Regions from separate parts of the Buttiauxella sp. 3AFRM03 genome, predicted to be linked through region 3. Evidence: predicted binding sites of a transcription regulator. Region 3 holds the regulator's gene; each other region holds the start of a gene.
What was found. Region 3 encodes Fur, which represses iron uptake genes when iron is present. Its sites were predicted from a motif close to ATAATAATGAGAACNACTATCAA; they were not measured.

Region 1: fhuF (siderophore-iron reductase FhuF) is a predicted target of Fur. The motif match lies at 5,706-5,728, and genes of this name have one in related genera.
Region 2: entS (enterobactin transporter EntS) is a predicted target of Fur. The motif match lies at 2,225-2,247, and genes of this name have one in related genera.
Region 4: zupT (zinc transporter ZupT) is a predicted target of Fur. The motif match lies at 4,770-4,792, and genes of this name have one in related genera.

The regions. Positions count from the first base shown of each region.
Region 1 is NZ_CP033076.1:3,670,849-3,678,184, forward strand. It holds gene D8682_RS18640 (helix-turn-helix domain-containing protein) at 27-929, shown strand; gene D8682_RS18645 (LuxR C-terminal-related transcriptional regulator) at 1,172-1,822, shown strand; gene D8682_RS18650 (LuxR C-terminal-related transcriptional regulator) at 1,844-2,548, shown strand; gene D8682_RS18655 (YbaK/EbsC family protein) at 2,598-3,056, opposite strand; gene D8682_RS18660 (PTS sugar transporter subunit IIC) at 3,498-4,844, shown strand; gene fhuF (siderophore-iron reductase FhuF) at 4,896-5,687, opposite strand; gene D8682_RS18670 (GGDEF domain-containing protein) at 5,795-6,859, opposite strand; gene D8682_RS18675 (DUF1435 domain-containing protein) at 7,131-7,336, shown strand, end outside.
Region 2 is NZ_CP033076.1:1,764,186-1,771,521, reverse strand. It holds gene fepC (iron-enterobactin ABC transporter ATP-binding protein) at 1-199, opposite strand, end outside; gene fepG (iron-enterobactin ABC transporter permease) at 196-1,188, opposite strand; gene fepD (Fe(3+)-siderophore ABC transporter permease) at 1,185-2,174, opposite strand; gene entS (enterobactin transporter EntS) at 2,316-3,548, shown strand; gene fepB (Fe2+-enterobactin ABC transporter substrate-binding protein) at 3,599-4,543, opposite strand; gene entC (isochorismate synthase EntC) at 4,760-5,941, shown strand; gene D8682_RS09770 ((2,3-dihydroxybenzoyl)adenylate synthase) at 5,942-7,336, shown strand, end outside.
Region 3 is NZ_CP033076.1:1,605,519-1,612,854, forward strand. It holds gene ybfE (LexA regulated protein) at 1-76, shown strand, start outside; gene fldA (flavodoxin FldA) at 229-759, shown strand; gene fur (ferric iron uptake transcriptional regulator) at 1,046-1,498, shown strand; gene chiQ (ChiQ/YbfN family lipoprotein) at 1,588-1,917, opposite strand; gene chiP (chitoporin) at 1,965-3,362, opposite strand; gene glnS (glutamine--tRNA ligase) at 3,836-5,503, opposite strand; gene nagE (N-acetylglucosamine-specific PTS transporter subunit IIBC) at 5,683-7,336, opposite strand, start outside.
Region 4 is NZ_CP033076.1:2,264,885-2,272,220, forward strand. It holds gene nudF (ADP-ribose diphosphatase) at 1-81, opposite strand, end outside; gene tolC (outer membrane channel protein TolC) at 294-1,778, shown strand; gene D8682_RS12020 (DUF1190 family protein) at 1,938-2,612, shown strand; gene D8682_RS12025 (glutathionylspermidine synthase family protein) at 2,619-3,779, shown strand; gene ygiD (4,5-DOPA dioxygenase extradiol) at 3,818-4,606, opposite strand; gene zupT (zinc transporter ZupT) at 4,805-5,572, shown strand; gene ribB (3,4-dihydroxy-2-butanone-4-phosphate synthase) at 5,609-6,262, opposite strand; FMN riboswitch at 6,361-6,508, opposite strand; gene ubiK (ubiquinone biosynthesis accessory factor UbiK) at 6,643-6,927, shown strand; partial or broken gene D8682_RS12050 (SPFH domain-containing protein) at 7,246-7,336, shown strand, end outside.

The sequences.
Region 1 (7,336 bases), 2.1 Mb from region 3:
GATCTTATGCTTAAAAAGAGGACGTAATGAATCTGAATGCCAGTATTCCGGTATTTAAACTATATGGTGAAAGCCGGAACTGGCCTGCAGCAGATTTGCTGCATTGCGAATCGATTCAAAGCCGCAGCAGCCTTTATGAATGGCACATTCGCATTCATCAGCATGCGGATTTGGTTCAATTACTTTATTTGCACAAAGGTGAGGTGGAGATAGATATTGAAGGCGTTAAGCATCATGTGCGACAGGCGTGTATTCAGGTGGTACCTGCGTTGTGCGTGCACGGTTTTAAATTCTCACCGGGGACTCAGGGTTATTCGCTTTCGTTTTCAGCTCCGTTAATCGCCCAGTTTGAGCAGCAATTTGGCCGCCCTTTACAGGTACTTAAGCAGGCGGCGTGTGTGCCGGTGAAAGGCTCGAACAGGCAAATTAATACACTGTTTAGTACCTTACAAAGTGAGTATGAAGGCGCGGGGGAAGCCCGTGACATGATGCTGCATTCATTAATCAGCGCGCTTTTAGTTTGGCTCAATCGGCAATGTGCTCCGGTACCAGGCAGCAGTTCGCGTGTCGAGCGAAAACGGGCGGTGATTCATCAATTTAATCAATTGGTTGAGTGTCATTATCGTGAGCAGTTGCTGGTCACGCATTATGCCAGCGAAATCGGTTTATCAAGTGTGCACCTGAATACCCTGTGCCATGAGTTCTTTGGCTGTAGCGCTCTGAATGTCCTGCATCAACGCGTGTTGCTCGAAGCCAAACGCAGGTTGCTGTATACCAGTATGACGATCAGCCAGATCTCTGATTATCTTGGCTTTAGTGATGCGACCTATTTTTCGCGTTTTTTCCGCCGTTATACGGGTACGACGCCAAAGGATTTTCGTCAACATCCGATGCGTGAATTGAAAGCGTCTTTAATAGAAGGAAGGTAATTGTTTAATTAAATTTAAATAGTTATTTAGTCACACTGACTATTATTTTGTAGTTTGTAGGTTATTTGTAAATAAGATCATAACTTGAAATATTATTTCATCATAAAACACTCCTTCTAATTTAAATTTCCATCTGAATAAACTATTGTATTTTTGTTGTTCAAAGCACTTATATGTTTAATGTATGAGTGAATCATCGGACATATTTTAAATAATATGAATGCATTAATCAAAGGAATGATATGGAAAAAATTATTAGTACAAATAGTTTACCTGGAAAAATAATGGTGGTTGTACCCTGCGTGTTAACGGCAGCAGGAATTGTACATCGATTAAAATCCATGCCAAAAATTCATAAATTAGTGAGCAATATCAAAAGGATTGATGAGGCTTATGGAGAGGTATTAAAAGCCACGGACTCACTTGTTATTTTGAATATTAGCGAGTCATCTACTCAACTCGCTGAGGAGATAAAATTTATTAACTGGTGCCGTACAGTGCAACCTGGCGCTGCCATTGTTGCTTACACACGAAATCATAAACTTAGCGTGTTGAATTATATTTCTGCTTTGGGTGCGCGGGTGATTATTTCTCAATACGAGTCATCCTCAACATTCACCGATTTAATTATAAAGTCTTTTTCCTCCAGATCGATGCTTTCCAGCCCGATGATCAAGAATATTCTGGATACGAGAATTTCAGGTGAACTGACGGTATGCGAAGTTCAGGTAATAGGGCAGTTATTTCTTGGGCACAACGTCAGCCAGGTTGCTCAAAGTTTAGGACGCGATATCAGAACGGTGAGCGCACATAAAAGACATGCGATGGAAAAACTCGGCCTTCAGTGTGAGAAAGATCTCCATGTCCTGGGTTGCGCACTGCTAGGAAAGTGAAAGTTTTAAAAGGAGATAAATATGCAGGAAAGCAAAGCAAAGGTCTTTTTGCGTAACCCATTTTGCCGCGCGTTAGTTGTTAGCAAGCGGCCAATGATGAGAGAAGGCCTTCAGTTTATGATGAAAGAACGCGCTGAGAAATCATCGCTCATTCTTTGTGAAAACTATTTAGATATCAGGCCAGAAATATTGCTGCAGATCGATGTGGTGGTTATTGAACTGGATAGCACGTTGCAGGAAATCTTCGAAGCCTGTGATTTCTTCAACCAATTACAAAATCAGCACCGGCAAGTGGAGTGGGTTTTCACGCTTCCCGTGAACTTGGTGAATATTGCCATTGAACGGTTGTTGACGGCCAAAACAGCATTGCTTTCTTTACATGAACCGATGAGCCGTATTATCGAACATGTCTTTAATAGCGGTGGTCAAACCGAAAGAATTAGCCGGCTTCTTTTGCAAGAAAAAGCGGTTAATACGTCCGATATTACGGTGACGAATGCCAATTTAACTTTTTCAGAGCGTCGTGTTCTACGGCTGCTTAGCAAAGGGTGGCAACTGACCCAAATTGCGACTCTGCTCGAGAAAAGTTACAAAACCATCAGTGCACAAAAGAGCAGTGCTATGCGCCGCCTGATGCTGAAAACGGACGCCGAAATGTATGCATGGATGATCAGTGTACATGGGATGCAGGAGCTGAATTTGCCTCCGTATCACCAGGGGATATGAAGAAAATTAGTGATGACTGAGGTTCGCTAGTGCGTCCTCAGTCATCTGATTATTGGCAGACATCGACCCAAAGTGCAGCTGTGAGTTCAGCCAGACGAGCCGGGGAAATACGCACTGCGCTATGAATCGCTCCTGCTGCGGGTAAAACTTCTTCGTACTGTTTTAGTGAAATATCACAGTAAACCGTTAACGGATTTTCCAGGCCAAACGGACAAACCCCGCCTACCGGATGACCTGTCCAGATAACCACTTCATCGCTGCTGAGCATGCGGGCTTTTGCCCCTAAAGCCGCTTTGAGTTTTTTATTATCCAGGCGTGCGTCACCTTTCGCGACAACCAACACGACTTGATCCTTAACTTTCAACGACAATGTTTTAGCAATTTGGCCCGGTTCAACGTTATGGGCCATGGCTGCCAGAGCAACGGTGGCGGTGCTTTGGTTTAATTCGATAATGTCGATATCCGGGGCGTTTTCGGCAAAGAATTGCCGGACTGACTGCAGGCTCATGCTTTTCTCCCATTCTTGGCCGCAAATAATTTGGCATAAGGCTGTGCTATATGTAAACCAGTGAACGCATAATTTCTATGTGTCATGAATACATACCGTCAATAGCCAATGCTGTGATGTGAAATAGCTAAACAACTCAAAGTTTCAGTGATTTCTGGATCTTCTTCACAATCACTGCAACCGGTTTCAGTAACCGGTTGCAGAGTAAGAAAAGGCGATGAATACTGAAACGGTCACACACCTGTACCCAATAATAAGAGCAGCCTATGAAACCTATTTTTTTATGCTGTGCCACTGATGCCCCTGCCAGTGTTTTAGACATTAAAGCTGTATCTAAAAAGGTCCCGGCTACGGGGATCAATTATATAAATTACGGATTGTTGCGCAGCGATATTCTTCCCGCTGTAACATTCGCGTTGAAAGCCTGACAGGAGCACTGCTATGTCATCGAATCATGCCGCTTTTAATCTGATCTTTCGCTTCGTAGAAAACTACGTGAGTCCCGTCGCGGGAAGAATTTCATCACAACGCCACGTTATGGCGATTCGTGATGGGTTTATTTCTGCGATGCCATTCATGATTGTCGGTTCGTTCCTGCTGGTCTTCGCCTATCCGCCTTTCTCGCCAACCACCACCTGGGGCTTTGCTCGTGCATGGCTGGATATGGCAAAACAGTTTGAAGGGCAAATTCTGACGCCGTTTGATATGACGATGGGCATTATGTCTATCTACATTTGTGCGGCGATTGCCTATAACCTCGGTAAACATTATGTGAAGTCGCACGGCCTGGATCCGTTCATGTGTGCGATGCTTTCGCTAATGGCATTCCTGCTGGTGGCGGCTCCGAAAACCAAAGGTGTGATGCCGATGGATAGCCTGGGCGGGACGGGGATCTTTACCGCGATTCTGGTGGCGGTTTACTGTGTTGAAATGATGCGCTTCCTGAAAGCGCACAATATCGGGATCAAGCTGCCGGACCAGGTTCCACCAATGATCAAAAACTCCTTTGATCTGCTGATTCCTGTGCTGGTTGTGGTTCTGACACTCTACCCGCTGAGCCTGCTGATTCAGTCGCAGTTCGACATGTTAATCCCGCAAGCGATTATGTCGGTGTTTAAACCTCTGGTATCTGCTGCTGATTCATTGCCGGCGATTCTGCTGGCGGTGCTGATTGGTCACTTGCTGTGGTTTGCCGGGATTCACGGTGCGGCGATTGTTTCCGGCATGCTGCAAATGTTCTGGCTGACCAACCTGGGGATGAACCAGAGCGCGTTGGCACAAGGCGCACCTTTGCCACACATCTTCATGGAAGCATTCTGGACCTTCTTCATTGTTGTCGGTGGTTCGGGGGCCACTATGGGTCTGGTGATTTGCTATCTGCGGAGTAAATCTGCCCACCTGCGTTCCATTGGCCGTCTGAGTATTGTCCCAACTTGCTTTAACATTAACGAACCCGTCATCTTTGGTACGCCAATCGTAATGAACCCAGTGTTCTTTATTCCATTCTTGCTGGCACCAATGGTTAACGCCGTGCTGGCATGGGGTGCTATGAAGATGGATTTGATTGGCCGTGTGATTTCAGTGGTTCCATGGACTGCACCCGCGCCAATCGGTGCTGCATGGGCATTAGGCTGGGATTTCCGTGCGGCGATTTTGGTGATTCTGTTGGCTGTTGTTTCCGCCATCATCTACTTCCCGTTCTTTAAAGTGTACGAGAAGCAGTTGCTGGAGCAGGAAGCGGAAGAAGCTCAGAAAGCCTCTGGCGAAGAGAGCCAACAGGCTGCTTAATGAAATGAAAGAGTGAGATGAAACGGTGGGGAAACCCGCCGTTTTGCTTTATTACTTCAGGGTACAGTCGCCACAACCTTGTACATCAGGCAACTTATAGCGCTGGCAGCAGGTGCGGCGTACCAACAAACCTTCGCGCAGGATTACAGTGCGGTAGAGGGGGTTATCCTGGCCATCGCGCAGTTGTTTTTCAAAGAAACAGGCGTGGCGCAATTCAGCGATTGTCGCATCATCAAGCAACTCTCTCAGCTCACCAAAAAACCAATTTAGCAAATACCCAGTATTGCTCCAGATGAGTTTCCCATTGATCTCACCGCTGTTTTCCAGCGCCTCAACGACCGGCATTAGCCCTTCAACCAGCAGTTTCTCAAGGCGTTGTTGCAACGGCTGGGTGGTTGCCACTCTATCTTCCTGAACGTCTATCCAGAAAGTGGCGGCTCTGCCCGTTTCATGAAACTCGACATGAATATGTTGTGGGCCGATATCCAGCGCTCGGGGCTGAGTGATCAGCGCCATCACCAGCGGTGGAACCAGCAGGCCAAGATACCATTGCGCCCACAGTGATTTCAGCGGTTTCCCCTCACGGGCAAGTTGCGGCTGGTTGCGATAAATATGGTCACTGTAACAGGCAAGAAGCGAGGTTAACGCAGCGGGTTGGGCCCATTGATACAACGTCTGGCTGGTTGCCGGAGCGGGCTCATTGAATTTGATGATGTCATTAAAATAAGGTCGATGGGTGATGAAATGCGCGCGCAGCTCATCTGCCAGCTCTGGCTGTGAGCTGGTAGCAAATGGTGAGTGCCATGCAAAATCATCAAGAAACTGGGAAGACTGAAAAGCCATCGACAAACAAGACCACTAATACAAATGATAATGATTGCCAATCCTATCTATAGGCAAAGCCTTTAGCAAGGCTATTTTGTGCGCGTGTTCTGATGGGGGATTTTTGCTCAGGCAGGCAGCAGCGATTCGCTGACAAAAATGCTATTACGACCCTGGCGTTTGGCTCGATAAAGAGCGCTATCAGCCTGCCGAAAGGCCTCTTCGATGTTTTGCTGTTCCAGCACGGCAAGGCCAATGCTGGCCGTCACATGGGTTGCCACGTCGTCATTAAACAAGTGTGGGATCTTTAAATCATAAACCCGTTGGCGGATACGTTCAGCGGTTTGCAAAGCCTGCTCGGCATCCACATCGGTCAGCAACACCATAAATTCTTCACCGCCATAACGGGTGACAATATCGCGAGAACGAACGGCATCGCGAATGGCGGCAGAGACATGGATCAAAGCCTGGTCGCCCATGCTATGACCATAGTTGTCGTTGTAAGCTTTAAAATGATCGATATCCAGCAACAAGACGAAATGCGTGCCGCTTCCAACGGCTAACACTGTCTCAAGTCGATTTTGAAAACCACGGCGGTTATACAGACCGGTAAGGGGATCTAACATACTCAAATCGTTAAGAGTTTCTTTCTCTTCGAGTAGTTTATCCATTAAACGACGAGTAAAATTATCATTACGTTGCTGAATGATATTCTGAATGATAATGCCAATGCCCGGGAGGGCCACCGAATATAAAACTCTCGGCCAATTATTCCCGTGGTCGAGCCATAAAATCATTAGCGTTACTGGCAAGCATGAGGCGATAAATGCTTGTATGTTATTGATAAAAGAGATTGAGCCAATAAATAATATCGCCAGTAAGGCAATAATTAGAAAATTAAGATCTTTAATCGGCATCACACTGACTTTTATATAGATATGCCATGCCCAAAGTGAGCCAATTATTAACGAAACAGCGTTAATGTTGATCAGTGTTTTTTTGTTAAAAAACTGCCAGAGTAGGCAGCAGAGGCTTATCACCAGCACCATGATAATCGGTAAGGTAAGGTGCTGAGTGTGGGCAGAAGGCGACGCCATACTAAATCCCGCAGAAAACGCGTTCAGTAATAAAAATAAACGCAACGAGAGTTGATGTTTCCCATTGAGTAAAGCGCGCCAGGTTGTTGCTGTCATATCAGATAGTTCTTTTTACTCGAACTCAACATTATGCTGTTGAATAATATTATAAAAATAGATAGGAAAGTGATTTCTTAAGGAAATTATTTGACTGTTAATTATGTATTTTTAATCGTCGCTCAATCTATCACCTTAATGAATATATGTCATCTGGTGATCAGGAATGCTAAACATTTCTAATGTAAAACAGAATCTACACAAGCGCTGACAAACGAGAAATTATATCATATGATATTGGTTATCATTACCAATTGATGAGATAGAGATAATGTTACAACGGCAGTTAGAAAGTGCGTGGGCAGTGTTGATACCTGGAGGAATTGTCGCCGCATTGTTGTATCTGGATCTTTCTTTTAGTCAGTGGCGAGTGCTGATTGTGCTGGGATTATTGGTGACGACGGCAATGCTCTACCATAAACGGTTACGTCATTTTGTCTTGTTGCCATCATGCGTTGCATTTGCCAGTGGGCTTGC
Region 2 (7,336 bases), 160 kb from region 3:
ACACCTCGCCGTGCATCGGTTTCATCAGGCGGCTTAGCGTGCGCAGCAGCGTGGATTTCCCGCAGCCGTTGGGGCCGATAATCGCGGTAAATTTCCCGTCAGGAATGGCGACGGTCAGGCCATCTGCCACCACATGATTGCCATATCCCAGCGTCAGTTTTTCGCCATGCAGGCGTGAGGGGGAGGAAATCTGACTCATTTCTTACGGGACTCCTGAATCAACAACGCAATTAAATAGATACCGCCAAGGCTGACCGTCACCACGCCGACAGGTAACTGATACGGCATGAACAGTTGCTGGGCGCAAAGGTCGGCGGCCAGCAGCAACGTTGCACCGCATAAGGCAGATTGCAGCAAACCCCAGCGCGAGCTGCCGCTCAGGCGGCGGGCAATGTGCGGGGCGACGAGGGCGATAAACGAAATCGGCCCGGCAAGTGCGGTTGCGGCGGCAGTCAGAATCACGCCGGTTAACATCAACATCAGGCGCGAGCGCTCAACGGAAACACCCAATGCGCAGGCGCTGTCATCGCCCATTTCCAGCAGCCGCATACGGCGAACCAGTAATGCGCCCGCAATTAGCGCTAGCAACATCAACGGGGCGGCAGGGGAAATTTTCGCCCACGTCAAACCGTTGAGCGAGCCTGCATTCCACAACCCGGCGGAGAGAGCGGTTTCCAGCGAGGCGTGCAGTAACAGCCAGGTGTTAAACGCCACCAGCATGGCGCGCACGCCGATTCCAATAATGATTAAGCGGAAAGTTTCGATACCGTTACGCCAGGCCAGCAACCACACCACCAGCGCGGTGATGATGCCGCCTGCCATGGCTGCACCGGCAATCGCCGTTTGATGTTGACCAAACAGCACCATCGCCACTAATACTCCGCTCCAGGCTCCGGTGTTAAAACCCATCACATCCGGGCTGCCGAGCGGGTTGCGCATTAGCGACTGGAAAATGGCCCCGCTCACGCCTAGCGCCGCGCCAATCAGCAGCGCCATGACAACGCGTGGCAAACGCCATTCGACGACCACCAGTGAGATATTTCGTGGTGCGGTACCAAGCAGAGCGTCAATCACCTGGCTGACCGAGAGCGGCAACACGCCGCTGCCCAGGCTCCATAATCCGAGCGAGATACCGAGCAACAGCAAGCACCAGCAACTGATAAACAGGCGTGGGGAGGAGCGGTTCATTGCCTGGCTCCTTTACGGCTACGGCGCACCAGGTAAATGAGCATCGGCGCGCCAATAAACGCGCTCACCACTGAAACGCGCAGCTCGCCAGGCACCAGCATGCGGCCAATAATATCGGCGAACAGCAACAGGGCCGGGGTGGCAATCAAGGTGACGGGAAGCGACCAGCGGTGGTCGGCCCCCACCAGCCAACGCGCCAGATGCGGCATCATCAGGCCGATAAAGGCAATCGGCCCCACGGCGGCGGTGGCGCTGCCACACAATAACGTTATTGCCACTAAACCCAGCAATTGGGTGCGCGCCACTTTACTGCCGAGTGCGGTTGCGGTGTCGGTGCCCATGCTCAGGCTGTTAAGCGAACGGCTGATCAGCAGCGCAATCGCACAGCCCGTCAGTACCGGCAGCACGATAATTTTCAAAGTCGTGAGGGTGCGAATATCCAGCGTTCCGGCCTGCCAGAAACGTAACTGGTCATAGACCACTGGATTTAACAGCGCGATACCGTTGCTCAAGCCTTCAAGCACCGCGCCGAGCGCCACGCCTGCCAGCGTCAAACGCACCGGGCTGAGCTGCCCACCGCCCTGGCTTCCGGTAAACGCCACCACTAAAGCGGCAGATAATGCACCAGCAAACGCCAGCCCGAGCAGCGCTATCGGCGACGAAAGGCTCCACACGGCGGCACCCAGCACAATGGCAAAACTCGCTCCGGCATTAACACCAAGCAGTCCGGGGTCAGCAAGCGGATTGCGTGTCAGGGTTTGCATCAACGCACCGGCAAGGCCAAGTGCGCCTCCGGCAAGAATACCCGCTAGCGTGCGCGGGAGGCGTGCATCAAGCACGATGGTGCAATCCGCACTTTGGCACTGGCCGCTGAGCGCATCCATAACAACTTCTGCGGGGAGTGATTTGGCACCTAACAGCAGACTGAGCGCTGCCATTAAAAGCAGTAAAAACAACAAACTCAGCAGGATGAACCAGCGTGACATACGTTGTATATCCTTCACTTCGTAGCCTTACAAAAACAATGTAAAATTAAATGATAGTTATTATCATTATCACTCTTATTTGTTTATGCTAGCATGAGCCGCCTCGCATCTGGAAAGAAAAATTCGTTTTAAGGCCATGTAATGAACCGTAATTCTTTGTTGCTCAACCTCAGTTTGCTCAAAACTCATCCTGCTTTTCGCGCCGTCTTCCTTGCCCGTTTTATCTCGATTGTCTCGCTTGGGTTACTGGGCGTTGCCGTGCCGGTACAAATCCAGACGCTGACCGGTTCTTCCTTGCAAGTTGGGCTGGCAGTGACGTTAACCGGCAGCGCGATGTTTATCGGCCTGATGATGGGCGGTGTGCTGGCCGACCGGCACGAACGCCGCCGTTTGATTTTGCTGGCGCGATCTACCTGTGGCGTTGGCTTTATTGGCCTGACGATTAACGCCGCCTTGCCGGAACCGTCGCTGGCGGCGATTTATCTGCTTGGCGTATGGGATGGTTTCTTTGGCGCACTTGGCGTGACCGCGTTGTTAGCCGCCACACCCGCGTTAGTCGGGCGTGAAAACTTAATGCAGGCGAGTGCGATTACCATGCTGACGGTGCGCCTCGGCTCAGTGATTTCACCGATGCTCGGCGGGCTGTTGTTGGCCTCCGGCGGCGTGGTGTGGAACTACGCGCTGGCGTCTGTCGGCACTTTCGTCACTTTACTGCCGCTGTTGAGTTTACCGAAGCTGCCGCCACCGCCGCAGGTGCGTGAAAACCCGCTGCTTTCGCTGCTCAATGGGTTCCGTTTTTTGGTCGGTAACCCGATTATTGGCGGCATTGCGTTAGTTGGCGCGTTGCTGACGATGGCGAGCGCGGTGCGCGTTCTTTATCCCGCACTCGCCGGACACTGGCAAATGAGCGCGGCGCAAATCGGCCTGATGTACGCTGCCGTTCCGTTGGGTGCTGCCATTGGCGCGTTGACCAGCGGGCGTATTGCCCATCACGCACGCCCAGGCCGTATTATGCTGGCGACGGGAATTGTTTCGTTTATCTCAATTGGCGTTTTCAGCCTGATGCCGGTTTGGGGGCTTGGGCTGGCGTGTCTGGCGCTATTTGGTTATCTCAGTGCGATCAGCTCTTTGCTGCAATACACCTTAATTCAGACGCTAACACCGGACGGTATGTTAGGTCGTATTAACGGTTTGTGGACGGCGCAAAACGTCACTGGCGATGCGATTGGTGCCGCCATTTTAGGCGGACTGACGGTAGCGATGACGCCGGTCGCTGCGGCGAGTGCGAGCGGCCTGGCATTAACACTGTGCGGCATAGTATTGGCGATGGTGTTGGTGCAGCTGCGTGGTTATCAGCAGAGCGTTCCGGCGTAGGTTTTCGTAGGGTGGATAAGCGCAAGCGTCATCCACCACATTACAAAAAATCACTTGCTACCAAACAACTGACTCATCCGCTCCAGAACCTGCGTGGCACTGTAATAATCCAGACGGAATGTTTCGGTGCCCAGCGCATAAACCTGTTTTTTCTGCACGGCGCCCAGGTGCGAAAGCAATGGGTTGGTTTCCAGCGCCGTGGCATCTTTCTCATCGCTGGCGAACAGGAACAAACTCTCACCATTCAAACCCGCAGCAAGATTCTCGCCACCCAATTGCACGATGTCGTGGCGTTTTCCCATGCTCTTGCTGGCATTCACCGCCGCAGGCAAAGACGACAAAGTAAAACCTAACTGCTGGAACAATTTCCCCTGCGCGGATTCTGCCGTCCACAGGTTTGCCGAACGTGATGCCGGGGTGTAAACCAGCGCGGTGACCGGCTGTGGCGGCAGCGTCATACGCTGTTTTGCCTCGTTGAGCTGCTTATCAAAACTGGCAATGCGTGCCGCCGCCTGGGTTTCATGCCCGGTAATCTCGCCGAGTTGCGTCAGCAATTGTTGCCAGCTTTTGTCGTCGTAATTGATAACCAACGTCGGGGCGATAGTGGAAAGCTGGTCATAAAGGGCGAGGGCGGAATCGCCTCCGGTGGCACTAATCAAAATCAAATCTGGCATTTGCGCAGCCACTGCTTCGGCGCTGGCCTCACCGATATATAAACGCTGCACGTTGCGCGCTTTTGCGATATCACCCCACTGGCGCAGGAAACCTTGCGCATCGCCCATGCGGTTGCCAGGTGCGGTGGCACCGCTTGCCACCACGGGGGCATCAATTGCCAGCAGCGAGCCGGTTAACGTGACGCTGGTGGAAACAATGCGCAGCGGAGCTTGCGTCAGCGTATGCGTGCCATGGCTGTCGGTGATCGTTCGCGGCCAGTCGGCGGCGTGGGCGAGGCTGCTTAAGCATAGAAAGATGAATGCGGAGAATCTGATTTTCACTCAATGACATCCTGTTGAAATTTGCCTGATGGCGGTGGATGGCGCTGGCGCTTACCCACCCTACAAAACCGTTTCGCGTAGATCGGATAAGCATTAGCGCCATCCGACAAGACTGAGCAACTATTGACAGTGCTGTCTTTTCTCTTTAGGTTACGACCCCGAAAAGCAAATGATAATCATTATTACTATCTTTTGTCATGTTTTTACGGAGAGTTCATGGAAACGTTACTGGCTGAGGAACGACAAGAAAAACGGCTAACACCTTGTGCAGATAGTTTTTTCTTTATGTCGCCATATCGCAGTTTTTCAACAAGCGGCTGCTTTGCTCGCCTGGATTGCCCGGCGATTGATGGCGCAAATTCCCATGGTCACCTGCAAACTTCGTTGCGTGAAGCGTTCGAAAATGCCAAAAAACATGGCATCGAGAAGCCGGTTGTCGTCGGTGCCATTCCGTTTGATCCCCGCCAACCTTCAGCGCTGTTTATCCCTGAAAGCTGGCAGCCGTTTTCACGCGCCCAACGCCAGGATGACGCCCGCCAAACGGCTGTGGCGAAACCGCTCAACATTGCCGCGCGTAAAGCGATTCCGGAACAAGACAAATTTATGGAAATGGTGGCTCATGCCGCCGCCGCAACGGCGCAGCCGGATATCGACAAAGTGGTGCTCTCGCGCCTGATTGATATCGAAACCCAAATGCCAATTGATCTCGATGGGCTGCTCAATCGCCTGATTAGCCAAAACCCCACCAGCTACAACTTCCACGTCCCGTTGCCGGATGGCAGCTCGCTAGTGGGTGCCAGCCCGGAATTGCTGTTACGTAAATCCGGCAAGAATTTCAGCTCGCTGCCGCTGGCGGGATCGGCACGGCGCGACCGGGAAAATATCCCGCGTGATAGCGAAATTGGCACGCAGTTACTGCACTCAAAGAAAGACCGCCACGAACACGGTCTGGTGACGCAAGCGATGCGCGATGTTTTGCAGCCGCACAGCCAGACTTTGACGCTCTCTGACACGCCAGAACTGATTACCACGCCGACCTTATGGCACCTCGCCACGCCGATTTACGGCCAGGTAAAAGACCCGCAGGACAATGCGTTATCCCTCGCCTGCCTGCTGCACCCGACGCCGGCGTTGAGTGGCTTCCCACACGATGTGGCGCGCAAATTGATTGCAGAACTTGAGCCATTTGACCGCGAGCTGTTCGGCGGCATCGTCGGCTGGTGTGACGCTGAAGGCAACGGTGAATGGGTGGTGACAATCCGCTGCGCCCGTGTCGCTGCAAACCAGGTGCGCCTGTTCGCTGGGGCGGGCATCGTGCCTGCTTCGTCGCCGGAATCGGAGTGGCGCGAAACTGGCGTCAAACTTTCCACCATGCTCCACGTATTTGGACTCAACTAAATGGCGATTCAATTCACGCGCTGGCCGGACGATTTAGCGGCCCGCTACCGCGAAAAAGGTTACTGGGCGGATTTGCCGTTGACCGACATTCTCAACCGCCACGCGCACAACGACGCGATTGCACTGGTCGATGGCGAACGCCATTTCAGCTATCGCGAATTAGAACAAGCGGCGACGCGCCTGGCTTCAGCCCTTAAACGCCGTGGCCTGAACAACGGCGAAACTGCGCTGGTGCAGCTCGGTAATGTGTCGGAACTGTACATCACGCTATTCGCGCTGCTGAAAATTGGTGTAGCACCGGTTAACGCGCTGTTTAGCCACCAACGCACTGAAATGGAAGCCTACGCAAAACAAATCGAACCGGTGGTGCTGATTGCCGACCGCAAACACAATTTGTTCGCTCATGATGATTTCCTTGATGCGCTGTGCCAGCAAAACCCGTCGCTACGCATGGCTGTTTTGCTCAATGAAAGCGACCGCGAACGTTCGCTAAGTGCCTTCATCAACGAAGCGGAAGACAACTTTGTCGCTTCGCCATCGGCGGCGGACGAAGTGGCATTTTTCCAGCTTTCCGGCGGCAGCACCGGCACGCCGAAACTGATCCCGCGCACCCATAACGATTACTACTACAGCATTCGCCGCAGCGTCGAAATCTGCCGTTTTGATACCCGCACGCGCTTCCTGTGCGCCATTCCGGCGGCGCATAACTACGCGCTGAGTTCACCAGGTTCGCTGGGCGTGTTTTACGGCGGCGGGCGTGTGGTGCTGGCAAACGACCCGAGCGCCACGCTCTGTTTTCCGCTGATTGAACGCCATCAAATCAACGTCACCGCACTGGTGCCGCCTGCGGTCAGTCTGTGGTTACAAGCCATTGGCGAATGGGGCAGCAATAAATCGCTTGAGTCGCTAAAGCTGTTGCAGGTCGGCGGTGCGCGTTTAAGCGAAGCGCTTGCCGCCCGCATTCCCGCTGAAATTGGCTGCCAGTTACAGCAGGTTTTCGGCATGGCCGAAGGGCTGGTGAACTACACGCGCCTCGATGATTCAGATGAACATATCTTCAAAACCCAGGGTAAGCCGATGTGCCCGGACGACGAAGTGTGGGTGTCCGATGAAAATGGCAACCCATTACCGCATGGCGAAGTGGGCCGCCTGATGACGCGCGGGCCGTACACCTTCCGGGGCTATTACCGCAGCCCGGAACACAATGCCAGCGCCTTTGATGCCAACGGTTTTTACTGCTCCGGCGACCTGATTTCGATTGCTGAAGACGGCTACATCACCGTGCAGGGGCGCGAGAAAGATCAGATCAATCGCGGTGGCGAGAAGATCGCCGCCGAGGAGATCGAAAACCTGCTGCTGCGCCATGAAGAGATCGTCCATGCCGCACTGGTTTCG
Region 3 (7,336 bases):
TGAAGCGCGCAATATCAGTCGTAGTGAGTTGATTGAAGAGATTCTACTCGCGCAACTGAAGCAGCATCTCAGTTAGTTGAAAGGCTATATGCCCGGAATACGATGTTGCAGTCTGTGCACAACAGGCTGATAGCAGTTTCCGCACCGCAATGTGTTCTGCTATGATTGCCCTATCTGTGGCCAATTAGCAGCCACCATACCATTAAGTATCAAGAGGTTATTTTACTCATGGCAATCGTAGGCATTTTTTTCGGCAGCGACACTGGTAACACCGAAAATATCGCGAAGATGATTCAAAAACAGCTCGGTAAAGACGTTGCTGAGGTGCATGACATTGCTAAGAGCAGCAAAGAAGACCTGGAAGGCTTCGATATTCTGCTTCTCGGCATTCCAACGTGGTATTACGGTGAAGCGCAATGCGACTGGGATGACTTCTTCCCGACTCTGGAAGAAGTTGATTTCAACGGCAAACTGGTCGCCCTGTTCGGCTGTGGTGACCAGGAAGACTATGCAGAATACTTCTGTGACGCATTGGGCACTATCCGTGACATCATTGAGCCACGCGGTGCTGCTATCGTCGGTCACTGGCCAACGGCGGGCTACCATTTTGAAGCCTCTAAAGGTCTGGCTGACGACGATCACTTTGTCGGTCTGGCTATCGATGAAGATCGTCAACCAGAACTGACTGCTGAACGCGTTCAGAAATGGGTCAAACAAGTTTCTGACGAGCTGAACCTGGCAGATATCATCAACGCCTGATTCTGGATGTGACGCAGCTTTTAAACGGGTTGCGTCACATTGATAGATTATTCCGATTAAAATAATCGCTACAAATTTTTAACTTTTCGGTTTGTCCCTGTACAATGACCCCCTGGCTAAATAGCTAACAAGGCAATTAAATCGCGACTCAGCCGCCATTTTTTAGCTTGATTATGAATAATACTTGCGGTTTCCATTTAGAATCTGCAGTTCTATAATGAGACGCATTCATCTTAACGCTCACCCTGAGTCCGAGCGATCCGTTAAGCAACAGGACAATTTCCGCATGACTGACAATAATACCGCATTGAAGAAGGCCGGCCTGAAAGTCACGCTTCCGCGATTAAAAATCCTTGAAGTGCTACAGGGTCCGGTGAACCATCATGTCAGTGCGGAAGACTTATACAAACGTCTGATTGATATGGGCGAAGAAATTGGTCTCGCCACAGTTTATCGTGTACTAAACCAGTTTGATGATGCAGGCATTGTCACTCGTCACAACTTCGAAGGCGGCAAATCCGTATTCGAGTTAACTCAACAACATCACCACGACCACCTGATTTGCCTGGACTGCGGCAAAGTTATTGAGTTCAGTGATGATTCAATTGAATCTCGTCAGCGTGAAATCGCATCACGCCATGGCATCCGTCTGACCAACCACAGCCTGTACCTTTACGGTCACTGCGCTGAAGGTGATTGCCGTACCGACGAGAATGCACACGAAATCAGCGAAAAGTAATCCGCATATCTGACATTCTGAACCAGATGTCAGGTATAAAAAAACCGGTGAGGAAGCTCACCGGTTTTTTTATTGCCTGAATTCACAGATTACTTGTTGTTCGCACGAATCTCTTGCCAGATTTTATCGCACTTGGCTTTTACCGCCTGGTCGTTACCAGTACGAGTGGCCTGAATACAGTTTTGATAATCCAGGGTGCGCACCGTTTCTTTCTTCGCAAATTCCTGGTGTTCCTTTTCCTGACCCAGCACGTTTAACACGCTCTGACAGGCCTGAATTTTATCAGGATTCCCTTCTGCGGTATTGATACAGGCGCTATAGGCTTGTTTCAGTTTTGTATCTTCCGGTGCCGTTTTAGAGGGTTGTGCGCAGGCGCTCAAACCTAAAGCCATGACCGTAACCAAAATGATTTTTTTCATGCTCGATATCCTTTATAAAACCGGGCGCTTTCACGCCCGGAATCGAATCAGAAGATGGTGAACGGTGCGATGACGATGAATTTCACGTCACGCTCATCCTGGAAGATGTTGCCGTAACCACCGCCCCAGCTTGGGATGTCGGAGTGGTTGTCGTATTGAGTGAAGTGCAGTTTGAACAGAGTGCCTTTCGCGCGCCCATCCTGAATGGTGTACAACGCATCAAGGCTGTACGCCGATTCTTTCAGGCGATTGTCAGCATCGTAGTAACCGTCAGTGGTTGGTTTAGAGCTTGGTTTTGCATCCCATGCGTAAACATACGAAGCACCTACAGCCCAACCAGCCAGATCCCAATTGCTCAGGTCATACATGGCACCCGCGAAGATGGCTTTTTCACCATTGGCGTTGAAGTCAGAACGGTTATCCCACCAGATATCCAGACGACCGTTTGACGATGCGTAAGTTGGGGTCATACGTTGCAGGAAGTAGCCCTGCTGGCCATCAGCCTTGACCATGGTACCTTCGAGCCGCAGGTCAACCTGGCCCACTTTGTAGCCGAATGTCAGAGCCTGCAACCATGCGGTGCCGTCATACAGATCGTTAACGCTGCCATCAGAGACTTTGTCACGCGAACCGTAGAACTGGTAGCTGGTAGACAATGGGCTGCCAGCTACATCAAATTTGTAGCTTGCTTTAGTGAAGTATTGGTCGATATACCCTTCTGCCTGACCGAATGCCGCTTCAAGAATCAGATCATTTTTGAAGTCATACTTCGCGCCCAGCGAGTGCAGATACTCAACTTTGGTGTTCTTATCGTTCTGATAGAACTTGTCCATCTCCAGGTGCCACGGAGCTTTATACTCATTGGTCCACATGTAGGAGAAGCTCAGAGCACCAGCATCGGCATAATCAAAGTTTGCCCCGGCTTCAGCGCCCTGGTAAGTACCAGGCATGAAGCTCCAGTGTGGCGCTAATAAAGATTGCCCTGTTGGCTGGATGTAACCCGCACGGGCCCAAACCGGGCCGTATTTGAATTTAGCTGCGGCTTTATAAAGGCTTATACCGCTCTTATCGCCGGAATAATCTTCATCGTAAGCTTTGTTTGAAGAGGAAAATGCGATTTCATTCGGGTGGCCGCTGTCGCCATTTTCTGCCATTTCGATAGCAGTAAAGGCGGCGATATCCAGACCAAACATGTCAGCAGCATAACCGGACTGGAAGTCCAGATTGGCGTTCCAGGTAGCGTGAGAAAGGTTAGTTTCATATTTATCTGTCGTAACATCTTTACGGTCACGTTCACGCTGCCAGTAATAAACACCACCGGTCAGTGTTGAATCATCAAAAAAACCTGCTGCACTTGCCTGAGGGATAACAACCAGTCCAGAAAGAGCCGTGACGCCTGCAATAGCAAGGGCCAGCGCACTACGTTTGCCACTAAACGTACGCATATAAAATTCCTCTTTGACGTATAAATAATCGCCGGACGTTAAAAGACGTCAGATAGCGAAAAAAGTAAAAATGCCTAACGGCTAAAGCGGTTATAAATATTTTCCCGCATTTACTGCTCCCCATAAGACTATTTTTCGCGACGCGAATTATCAACGACTTTGTAAGAGTTCATTCCGATATTATGACAGAGAGCACATAATTCATGAGTATTTGTAACAAAAATCAACTGTGGAATTTTATGTTTATAAATCAACAAATATTGATATAAACCACCATATGAGAGCGCTCACATGATAAAAGAAAGGATTTATTATGTTCCGAGATTGACCAGCCAGAGAATTCCCAGGGAAATATAAATAACATTAATTCGCATCGCGAATGTAAGTAAATATTTAATCCTGTGATTATTAAGCAAAAAAAAACGCCGCGATTTGCGGCGTCTTTGTTACATATTGACTGCGTGTATAACTAATTACTCGCCTATTTTGGCCCAGGTATCACGCAAACCAACGGTGCGGTTAAACACCAGTTTTTCCGCAGTTGCCAGACGGCTATCAAGGCAGAAATAACCTTCACGCTCGAACTGATACGCTTTGCCTTTCTCAGCATTTTGCAGGCTTGGTTCGACGAAACCTTGCTTAATCACCAGAGACTCTGGGTTGATCGTTGCCAGGAAATCTTCCGCCGCACCTGGGTTAGCCACGCTGAACAGACGGTCGTAAAGGCGAATTTCAACTGGCAAGGCGTGTTCAGCACTTACCCAATGAATAACGCCTTTTACTTTACGGCCATCAGCCGGGTCTTTACTTAATGTGTCCGGATCGTAGGAACAATGCAGCACGGTGATATTCCCGGCTTCATCTTTCTCAACACGATCGGCTTTAATCACATAAGCATTACGCAGGCGGACTTCTTTGCCCAACACCAGACGCTTGTACTGCTTATTCGCTTCTTCGCGGAAGTCAGCACGATCAATGTAAATCTCACGGCTGAACGGCACCTGGCGGCTACCCATTTCTGGCTTGTTCGGATGGTTTGGCATGGTGACCATTTCCACTTCGCCCTGCGGGAAGTTTTCAATAATCACTTTCACCGGATCGAGCACTGCCATCGCGCGCGGGGCGTTTTCGTTCAGGTCATCACGAATACATGATTCCAAAGCAGCCATTTCAACGGTGTTGTCTTGTTTGGTCACGCCAATACGCTTACAGAACTCACGAATAGAACCGGCAGTGTAACCACGACGACGCAGGCCAGAAATGGTTGGCATACGTGGGTCATCCCACCCTTCCACTACTTTCTCAGTCACCAGCAGGTTCAGCTTACGCTTAGACATGATGGAGTATTCGAGATTCAGGCGAGAGAACTCGTACTGACGCGGGTGCACAGGAATAGTGATGTTATCCAGCACCCAATCGTACAGACGACGGTTGTCCTGGAACTCCAGCGTACATAAAGAGTGAGTAATACCTTCCAGCGCATCGGAAATGCAGTGCGTGAAGTCGTACATCGGATAGATGCACCACTTGGTACCAGTCTGATGGTGTTCAGCAAATTTGATGCGGTAAATAACCGGATCGCGCATCACGATAAATGGTGATGCCATGTCGATTTTCGCACGCAGGCACGCAGTGCCTTCAGCAAATTCACCGTTACGCATTTTCTCGAACAGCGCGAGGTTTTCCTCGACGCTACGATCGCGGTATGGGCTATTTTTCCCAGGTGCGGTCAATGAGCCGCGATATTCACGGATCTGCTCTGGAGTCAGTTCGTCAACATACGCCAGACCTTTATTGACAAGCTCTACAGCATAGTTGAACAACTGATCGAAATAATCGGAGGAGTAGCGCACATTGCCAGACCAGTGAAAACCAAGCCATTCAACATCGTGCTTAATTGAATCTACGAATTCGATGTCTTCTTTTGCTGGGTTAGTGTCATCGAAACGCAGGTTGCACTGCCCTTGATAATCTTGTGCGATACCAAAGTTCAGGCAGATGGATTTTGCATGGCCGATATGCAGATAGCCATTTGGCTCTGGCGGAAAACGGGTGCAAATGCTGGTGTGCTTACCATTAGCCAAATCTTCATCAATAATCTGGCGAATAAAGTTAGTTGGGCGGGCTTCTGCCTCACTCATCGCGGGTTCCTCTGTGCAAAAACTTCAGTTATCGGCACATGATCTTATAAGCAAGCGTCGGAAACAACCTTTTGTTGAATAAATAAGGGGATCGGGAAGGGTCAAGCTGGGGCAATAAAAAAGCGGCTGGAGAAAATACTCTCCAGCCGCTAAAGGCACAATCTATGACTCAGGAGCGATTATTTGCCTTTAATTTCGTACAGAGGCGTTTGCCCCGCAACCACTGAACCTTGCGCCTGAATAACCAGACCGCTGTAGTCATCAATGTTGCTGCAAACAACCGGGCTAATCATGGAGCGAGCATTTGCGTTCAGGAAATCAAGGTCCATTTCCAGAATCGGCTGGCCTGCAACCACTTCAGCCCCCTCTTCTACCAGACGAGTAAAGCCCTGGCCGTTCAGTGCGACAGTATCAATGCCCATATGGACAACGATTTCTGCACCTTTTTCGGTTTCCAGACAGAACGCGTGGTTGGTGTTAAAGATCTTAACGATAGTACCGGCAGCTGGCGCGACAACCATTTTCTCGGTTGGCTTAACAGCAACACCATCACCTACTGCTTTGCTGGCGAAGGCTTCATCTGGAACTTGTTCCAGAGCAACCACATCACCCGTTACTGGAGAAACCAGAGCGGCGATGGTGACAGCGTTTGGTACAGCCTGTGGTTTTGCAGTAGCTGCGGCAACCGGTGCAGCTGTAGCGCTAACTGGAGCCGCTGCAACATCACCTACCGTTTTCATTGCGTTAGCAATTTTCTCAGCAACGAAGCCGACGATGATTTGCACGCTGGTTTTGTTCAGACGGATAACACCGGTTGCACCCAGGCGTTTAGCCAGAGATTCGTTAACCAATGAAGAGTCTTTTACGTTCAGGCGCAGACGAGTGATACACGCGTCGATACCTGTCAGGTTAGCTGAGCCACCCACAGCAGCGATGTACTGACGAGCCAGCTCAGAAACATCTTGATTGCTATTGGCGCTAACATTCACGTCCTGACCATCAGTTTCATCACCTGCAACAGCCAGTTCACGCCCTGGGGTCAACAGATTGAATTTGGTGATAGTGAAACGGAACACAACGTAGTAGATAGCGAAGAACACCAGGCCTTGCGGGATCAGCATGTACCAGTGTGTCGCCAGTGGGTTACGGGAAGAAAGCACCATATCCACCAGACCCGCACTGAAGCCGAAACCAGCAATCCAATGCATGCTTGCTGCGATAAATACGGAGATACCCGTCAGCACTGCGTGAATCAGATACAGAACTGGGGCCACGAACATGAAGGAGAATTCCAACGGTTCGGTGATACCAGTAAAGAAGGCAGCAAACGCACCCGCCATCATGATACCCATGACTTTGGCTTTGTTTTCAGGACGCGCACACTGGTAAATTGCCAGCGCAGCACCAGGAAGACCGAACATCATGATTGGGAAGAAACCAGCCTGGTAACGACCTGTGATACCCACAATACCGGTACCTTCAGCGATAGATTTAGCACCGCCAAGGAACTTAGGAATATCGTTGATACCCGCAACGTCGAACCAGAATACGGAGTTCAGCGCGTGGTGCAGACCCACTGGAATCAGCAGACGGTTGAAGAACGCATAAACACCTGCGCCAACAGAACCCAACTTCTGAATGTGCTCACCAAAGTTTACCAGGCCGCTAAACACGATTGGCCAGATGAACATCATGATAAAGGCAACAGCAATCATCACGAAGGAGGTGAGGATTGGAACCAGGCGGCGGCCGCTGAAGAAGGACAACGCTCTTGGCAGTTCGACACTGCTGAAGCGGTTGTACAACTCTGCGGAGATAATCCCCACCATGATA
Region 4 (7,336 bases), 660 kb from region 3:
ACCGCTATAAAGCGTTTCCCGTGCAATAATTTCAACATCGTTTTTGGCTAATGTGACGAGTTGACTGTTTTGCTTAGTCATGATGGGTTCCTGATTTTGATGGTTATGAAATGAGTAATTTCAAGCCAGTTTGACTGCCGTTTCATTTCCTATGTGATAGATTGATGAAAATTAAGAGTCAATGGCACATTACGCCAAGCACCTGAGCTGGCGGACTCTGCTAAAATCGACGATCATTTCCGGCTCTTGTCAGCGCTTACAAATAATTTTTTGCTTCACAACAAGGAATGCAAATGAAGAAACTGCTCCCAATTCTTATCGGTCTGAGCCTAACGGGTTTCAGTGCCATGAGCCAGGCAGAAAACCTGATGCAGGTTTATCAGCAGGCACGTTTAAGCAACCCGGACTTGCGCAAATCCGCTGCTGACCGTGATGCCGCATTCGAAAAAATTAACGAAGCACGTAGCCCGTTACTGCCACAACTTGGCCTTGGTGCTGATTATGAATACACCAATGGTTTTAGCGATGCGAATGGCATCGACTCCAGGGCAGCGAGTGCCTCTTTGCAATTGACGCAAACCATTTTTGATATGTCGAAATGGCGTGCGCTTACCCTGCAAGAGAAATCAGCCGGTATTCAAGATGTCACTTATCAGACAGACCAACAAACACTGATTCTGAATACTGCAACAGCCTACTTTAATGTATTGAGTGCGATTGATGCACTGTCCTTCACTGAAGCACAGAAACAGGCTATTTATCGTCAGTTGGATCAAACCACTCAGCGCTTTAACGTTGGCCTGGTCGCCATTACCGATGTACAGAACGCCCGTGCGCAATACGATAACGTATTAGCAAACGAAGTCACTGCACGAAACAATCTGGATAACGCGGTAGAAACGCTGCGCCAGGTGACCGGTAATTACTATCCATCTTTGGCATCACTGAATGTAGACGGCTTCAAAACCAACAAACCGGATGGCGTGAATAATCTGCTGAAAGAAGCGGAAAAACGTAACCTGGCATTGTTGCAAGCACGTCTGTCTCAGGACCTGGCTCGCGAGCAAATTCGCTACGCAGAAACCGGCCACATGCCAACCGTGGGTTTGACCGCTTCTACTGGTGTTTCCGATACCAGCTACAGTGGTTCTAAAACCAATAGTTCTCAGTACAACGACAGCGATATGGGCCAGAATAAAATCGGCCTGAACTTCTCCTTGCCACTGTACACTGGCGGTTCTGTTAACTCTCAAGTGAAACAAGCGCAATACAACTTTGTTGGCGCAAGTGAGCAGCTTGAAAGCGCGCATCGTAGCGTAGTGCAAACAGTTCGCTCTTCGTTCAACAACGTTAATGCGTCCATCAGTACCATCAACGCTTATAAACAAGCGGTTGTGTCTGCACAAAGCTCCCTGGATGCCATGGAAGCAGGCTATTCCGTCGGTACTCGTACCATCGTTGATGTGTTAGATGCGACCACGACGCTGTATAACGCCAAGCAACAGCTCTCCAGCGCTCGTTATAACTACCTAATCAACCAGCTGAATATTAAATCAGCACTGGGTACGCTTAACGAACAGGATCTTGTGGCGTTGAATGCAACACTGGGTAAACCAGTACCAACCACGGCTGACAGCGTGGCTCCAGAAACGCCAGACCAAAATGCTCGCGCGGATGGTTATACAGCAGATAGCGAAGCAACGACTGCTACAACACCAGCACAAGCGACTCCAGCTTCTGCGACTAGCAGCAAATCAGCTAACCCATTCGGCAACTGATCAGATATTTTGGGGGTGTGGCAACATGCCCCCATCACAACTTACGCATGCGAACGTAAGGCAAAGTAAAGATCTCCCTTCCAACATCCGTCATCGCTTTAATTTCAACCATTCATCCCCTATCCTAAGCACCATAACTACTGGGCTCAGGACAGATAAATGAAACGGACAAAAATCATAAACCACGCATCGTTCCGCAAAAGCTGGAACGCCCGCCATTTGACGCCAGTCGCATTGGCTGTTACCGCTGTGTTTATGCTAGCCGGTTGCGAACAAAATGACGAAACAGTCTCCATGTATCAAAATGCGGATGACTGTTCGCAAGCCAACCCTGGCAAAAGTGCAGAATGTACGACTTCCTTTAACAACGCACTAAAAGAAGCAGAACGTACAGCGCCAAAATACGCCTCGCGTGAAGAATGTATCGCTGAGTTTGGTGAAGGCCAATGCCAGCAAGCACCAGCTCAAGCCAGCGTGGCAGGTGAGCAAGCTCAGGCACAACCACAGCAAAGCGGCAGTTTCTGGATGCCATTGATGGCCGGTTACATGATGGGCCGATTGATGGGCGGCGGGGCGGGCTTTGCTCAGCAACCTCTGTTTACTTCGAAGAACCCTGCAAGCCCTGCTTACGGTAAATATGCCGATGCCAGCGGTAAGAGCTATGGTGCCGCGACACCAGGCCGTACGACAACCGTACCGAAAACGGCAATGGCACCTAAACCTGCCACCACCAGCACTGTGACACGCGGCGGTTTCGGTGACTCAGTGGCTAAACAATCGACTATGCAGCGCAGTAGCAGCGCAACAGGTTCTTCTCGTTCCATGGGTGGCTAAGAAATTATGGAAAGAATCGCGATTACTGAGCGCCCGGACTGGCGCGAGAAAGCCACAGAATACGGTTTCAATTTTCACACCATGTACGGCGAGCCGTACTGGTGTGAAGACGCATATTACAAGCTGACGCTTCCGCAGGTAGAACGCCTGGAAGAGGTCACCGCTGAATTACATCAAATGTGCCTGAAGGTAGTGGAAAAAGTCGTGAGCAGCGATGAACTGCTGGCCAAATTCCGCATTCCTAAACACACCTGGGAATTTGTGCGTCAGTCATGGCGTACCCAGCAACCGTCGCTTTACTCACGCCTGGATATCGCGTGGGATGGCGTTGGCGAGCCTAAGCTTTTGGAAAACAACGCCGACACGCCGACTTCTTTATACGAAGCGGCGTTCTTCCAGTGGATCTGGCTGGAAGATCAGATCCAGGCCGGTAACCTGCCAGCAGAAAGCGATCAGTTCAACAGCCTGCAAGAGAAGATCATTGAGCGTTTTGCCGAGCTGAAACAGCAACACGGTTTCAATCTGGTTCATTTTGCTTGCTGCCAGGACACAGAAGAAGATCGCGGTACCGTTCAGTATCTACAAGACTGTGCAGCCGAAGCCGAAGTGGCGAGCGAATTCGTCTACATGGAAGATATCGGTCTGGGCGAAAAAGGCCAGTTTACCGATCTGCAGGATCAGGTGATTAGCAACCTGTTCAAACTGTACCCGTGGGAGTTCATGCTGCGTGAGATGTTCTCCACCAAGCTGGAAGATGCGGGTGTACGCTGGCTGGAACCGGCCTGGAAAAGCATTATCTCCAACAAAGCATTGCTCCCAATGCTGTGGGAAATGTTCCCGGATCATCCAAATCTGCTACCTTCATATTTTGCCGAAGATAACTATCCGCCGATGGATAAATACGTGGTGAAGCCAATCTTCTCTCGCGAAGGTGCAAATGTGAAGATCATCGAAAACGGCGAAGAAATTGCCCGTGTCGATGGCCCTTACGGTGAAGAAGGGATGATCGTCCAGCAGTTCTATCAGTTACCAAAATTTGGCGACAGTTATGTGCTGATCGGCAGTTGGCTTATCAACGATCAACCTGCAGGTATTGGTATTCGTGAAGATCGCGAGTTAATCACCCAGGATCTTTCACGCTTCTATCCGCATGTGTTCGTAGAATAATTGTTTCTCCCTCTTCCTAAAGGAGAGGGAGAAACATATCAGCCGATTTGTACCGAAAGCATACTCAACGATCCCATCTCTATGCCGTCTACAGGTAACGTAATCGGCTCTTTACCATCCCACGCTCCCAGAACATACAACAACGGCAGGTAGTGATCCGGCGTTGGGTTAGATAACGATCCGCCTTCATGATCTAAGAAGTTCACCAGCGGGTGCTCGTCGACCTGCCCAAGCCATGTGAGGTTGTCTTTAACGTATTGGTTAAACGACTCGGCCCATGGATATGGTGTGTTTTCGCCGTGCCAGCGTGCGGTTCTCAGGTTATGAACCACGTTGCCACTGGCAATCAGCATGATGCCTTGATCGCGCAGTGTTGCCAGTTTTCGACCCATCTCGAAATGCCAGGCTGCTGGTTTCGTGCTGTCGATACTCAGTTGCACCATCGGGATATCAGCATTGGGGTACATCTTGATCAATACACCCCAGGAGCCATGGTCAAATCCCCAGGCTTCTTTATCCTGCATCACCGGAACAGGTGCCAGAAGATCAACTAACTGCTGCGCCAGTTCAGGTGAACCCGGTGCCGGGTAATGCGTGTCATATAACGCTTGTGGGAAACCACCGAAGTCATGAATAGTTTTTGGTGTTTCCATCGCGGTGACACCCGTGCCTTTAGTGAACCAATGTGCTGAGACCACCACAATAGCTTTTGGCCGCGGCAAGGTTTCTCCCAAATGACGCCAGGCTTGGGTATAGTGATTATCTTCCAGCACGTTCATTGGGCTACCGTGTCCGAGGAATAGCGCAGGCATTCGTTGAGTTGTCATGGTGTGTCCTTTAATCAGGTCATTCAGTTTATGAAAACTACAGTACGCGCTTTTGCACAATGAAGAACTCAGATAAGCATGATGAAGATCTTCAGGAAATTTGAATGTAAGCGATGTGTAAAGCTTCCCATCTGGCTCTCGATTTTTATCACACCGCCCATTAATATAAATGAGAATCATTATCAAAAGGAGCAATGAATGTCAGTACCCTTGATTCTGACCCTGTTAGCAGGGGGAGCCACTTTTATAGGTGCCTTTCTTGGCGTTATCGGCCAGAAACCTTCAAACCGTGTGCTGGCATTTTCTCTCGGTTTTGCAGCGGGAATTATGCTGCTTATCTCGTTAATGGAGATGTTACCCGCCGCACTTCACACACAAGGAATGTCACCCGTTTTAGGTTACGGCATGTTTATGTTGGGTTTGTTAGGCTATTTCGCTCTTGACCGCGCCCTACCCCATGCACATCCGCAAGATTTAATGGACAGTAAACCGCAGCCTCGCAATTTACGGCGTACCGCGTTGCTACTGACCCTCGGCATTAGTCTGCATAACTTCCCGGAAGGTGTTGCGACATTTGTGACGGCAAGCAGTAACCTGGAGTTAGGGATGGGAATTGCGCTCGCCGTTGCGTTGCACAACATTCCAGAAGGATTAGCGGTTGCAGGCCCGGTGTACGCGGCAACGGGATCGAAACGCAAAGCTATTTTCTGGGCAGGGATTTCGGGTCTTGCCGAAATTCTTGGTGGTGTGCTGGCCTGGCTGATTCTGGGCACAATGGTGTCGCCAGTCATCATGGCGGCTATCATGGCTGCCGTCGCAGGGATTATGGTGGCGTTATCGGTTGATGAACTGATGCCGCTTGCCAAAGAAATTGATCCCCATAACAACCCAAGTTATGGCGTGCTTTGCGGTATGGCGGTGATGGGGTTTAGTCTGACGCTGCTGCAAACCAGCGGCATTGGTTGAGGAGAAGCCCGGTTTAATAACCGGGCTTTTTGCATTTTAGCTGGCTTTGCGTTCGTGAGTCTGACGGTATTCCACCAGATCTTCAATTGTCACCACAGCCATATTGTGTTCACGTGCAAAGGTGATGCATTCAGGCGCGCGCGCCATGGTGCCATCATCGTTGGTCAATTCACACAACACACCTGCAGGTTTGAAGCCTGCCAGTGTCACCAAATCGATAGTGGCTTCTGTGTGGCCACCACGGGTTAACACGCCACCCGGTTGAGCGCGCAACGGGAACACGTGGCCCGGGCGGTTCAGGTCACTTGGTGTTGCGCCATCAGCAATCGCGGCACGCACCGTGGTAATACGGTCTGCGGCAGAAACACCGGTGGTCACGCCTTTTGCGGCTTCGATAGTCACAGTAAACCCTGTGCCATAAGCACTGGTGTTGTTCTCAACCATCATTGGCAATTCGAGTTGTTTACGGCGTTCTTCAGTCAGGCACAGGCAAACAATACCGCTACCGTGGCGAATGGTCAGAGCCATTTGCTCAACGGTCATGGTTTCGGCTGGGAAAATCATGTCGCCTTCGTTCTCGCGATCTTCATCGTCAAGAACCATTACCCCACGACCTTCACGTAATGCTTCAAGAGCATGTTCCACGCGCTGGGAAGGAGTGCCAAATGCAGAAAGGAGCGTCTGATTCATGGTAAAAAAACCTCATTAAAATTATGGTTACCAGAATCAGGGCAGTCTTAGGAGCTAAAAAAATAACGTGTGCAAGCTTACTAAAGCTTGAGCTTAGTCGTTACTCTCTCCCATCCGGACTATAACCGTCGGCTCCGGAATTACACCGGATCTGCTGACCTCCAGATTGCTCTGGAGCGCTCGCGGGCTTTCAGCGTTCACTGATTTACCGCCGGTGGGGAGTTACACCCCGCCCTGAGAATAAGCAGACTTACTATAACGCCGATGATTTTCTCTGGCAACGCCAAACCTTAGAACATTTCGGGTTTCTAACCGGCCTCACAGGCATTACAATTAGTGTTAATCGCGCAAGACAATCCCGTAAGATTATGGAAGCCACTATGATTGACCCGAAAAAAATTGAACAGATCGCACGCCAGGTCCACGAGTCAATGCCGAAAGGGATTCGTGAGTTCGGGGATGATGTTGAGAAAAAAGTACGCCAGGTACTGCAATCTCAATTAACCCGTCTGGATCTCGTTAGCCGTGAAGAGTTTGATGTACAGACTCAAGTACTGTTACGCACCAGAGAAAAACTGGCTTTGCTGGAACAACGTTTAACCGAACTGGAAAATCGTAGCGTTCAGGCGCCTGTTGTGACTCCGCCGACAGAATCGCAAGAATAATGAATAACACTACTCTCCTGTTCGCAGGAGAGTCTTAATATATCGCCCTGCCTACATATATCAAATAAATATCTTTAGATTTTATTGTCAGATATTTCACCTTCGAATAATCCGAAATAATACTTATTAAAACATACAAAAAAAGCAAAGTATTGTTTTAAAAAACAATAACCTCCACATCTGAAATAGCTATTTTCATCACTCATTGATTTAAGGTTTTATTTTTCATACATTTCCATACCTGCATCAACACTTAAATTAGCACACAAAAAAGCATTCCATCATGCCATATTCAGCCCATCGACAGTGGAAGTTAAAATGATAAACCAACTTATTCCTGATTTAAAAAATGGAACTGGCTCGAAAATAAAAATAGTAGGTGGTGCAGTGGCGGCCTTCGTTATTTTAG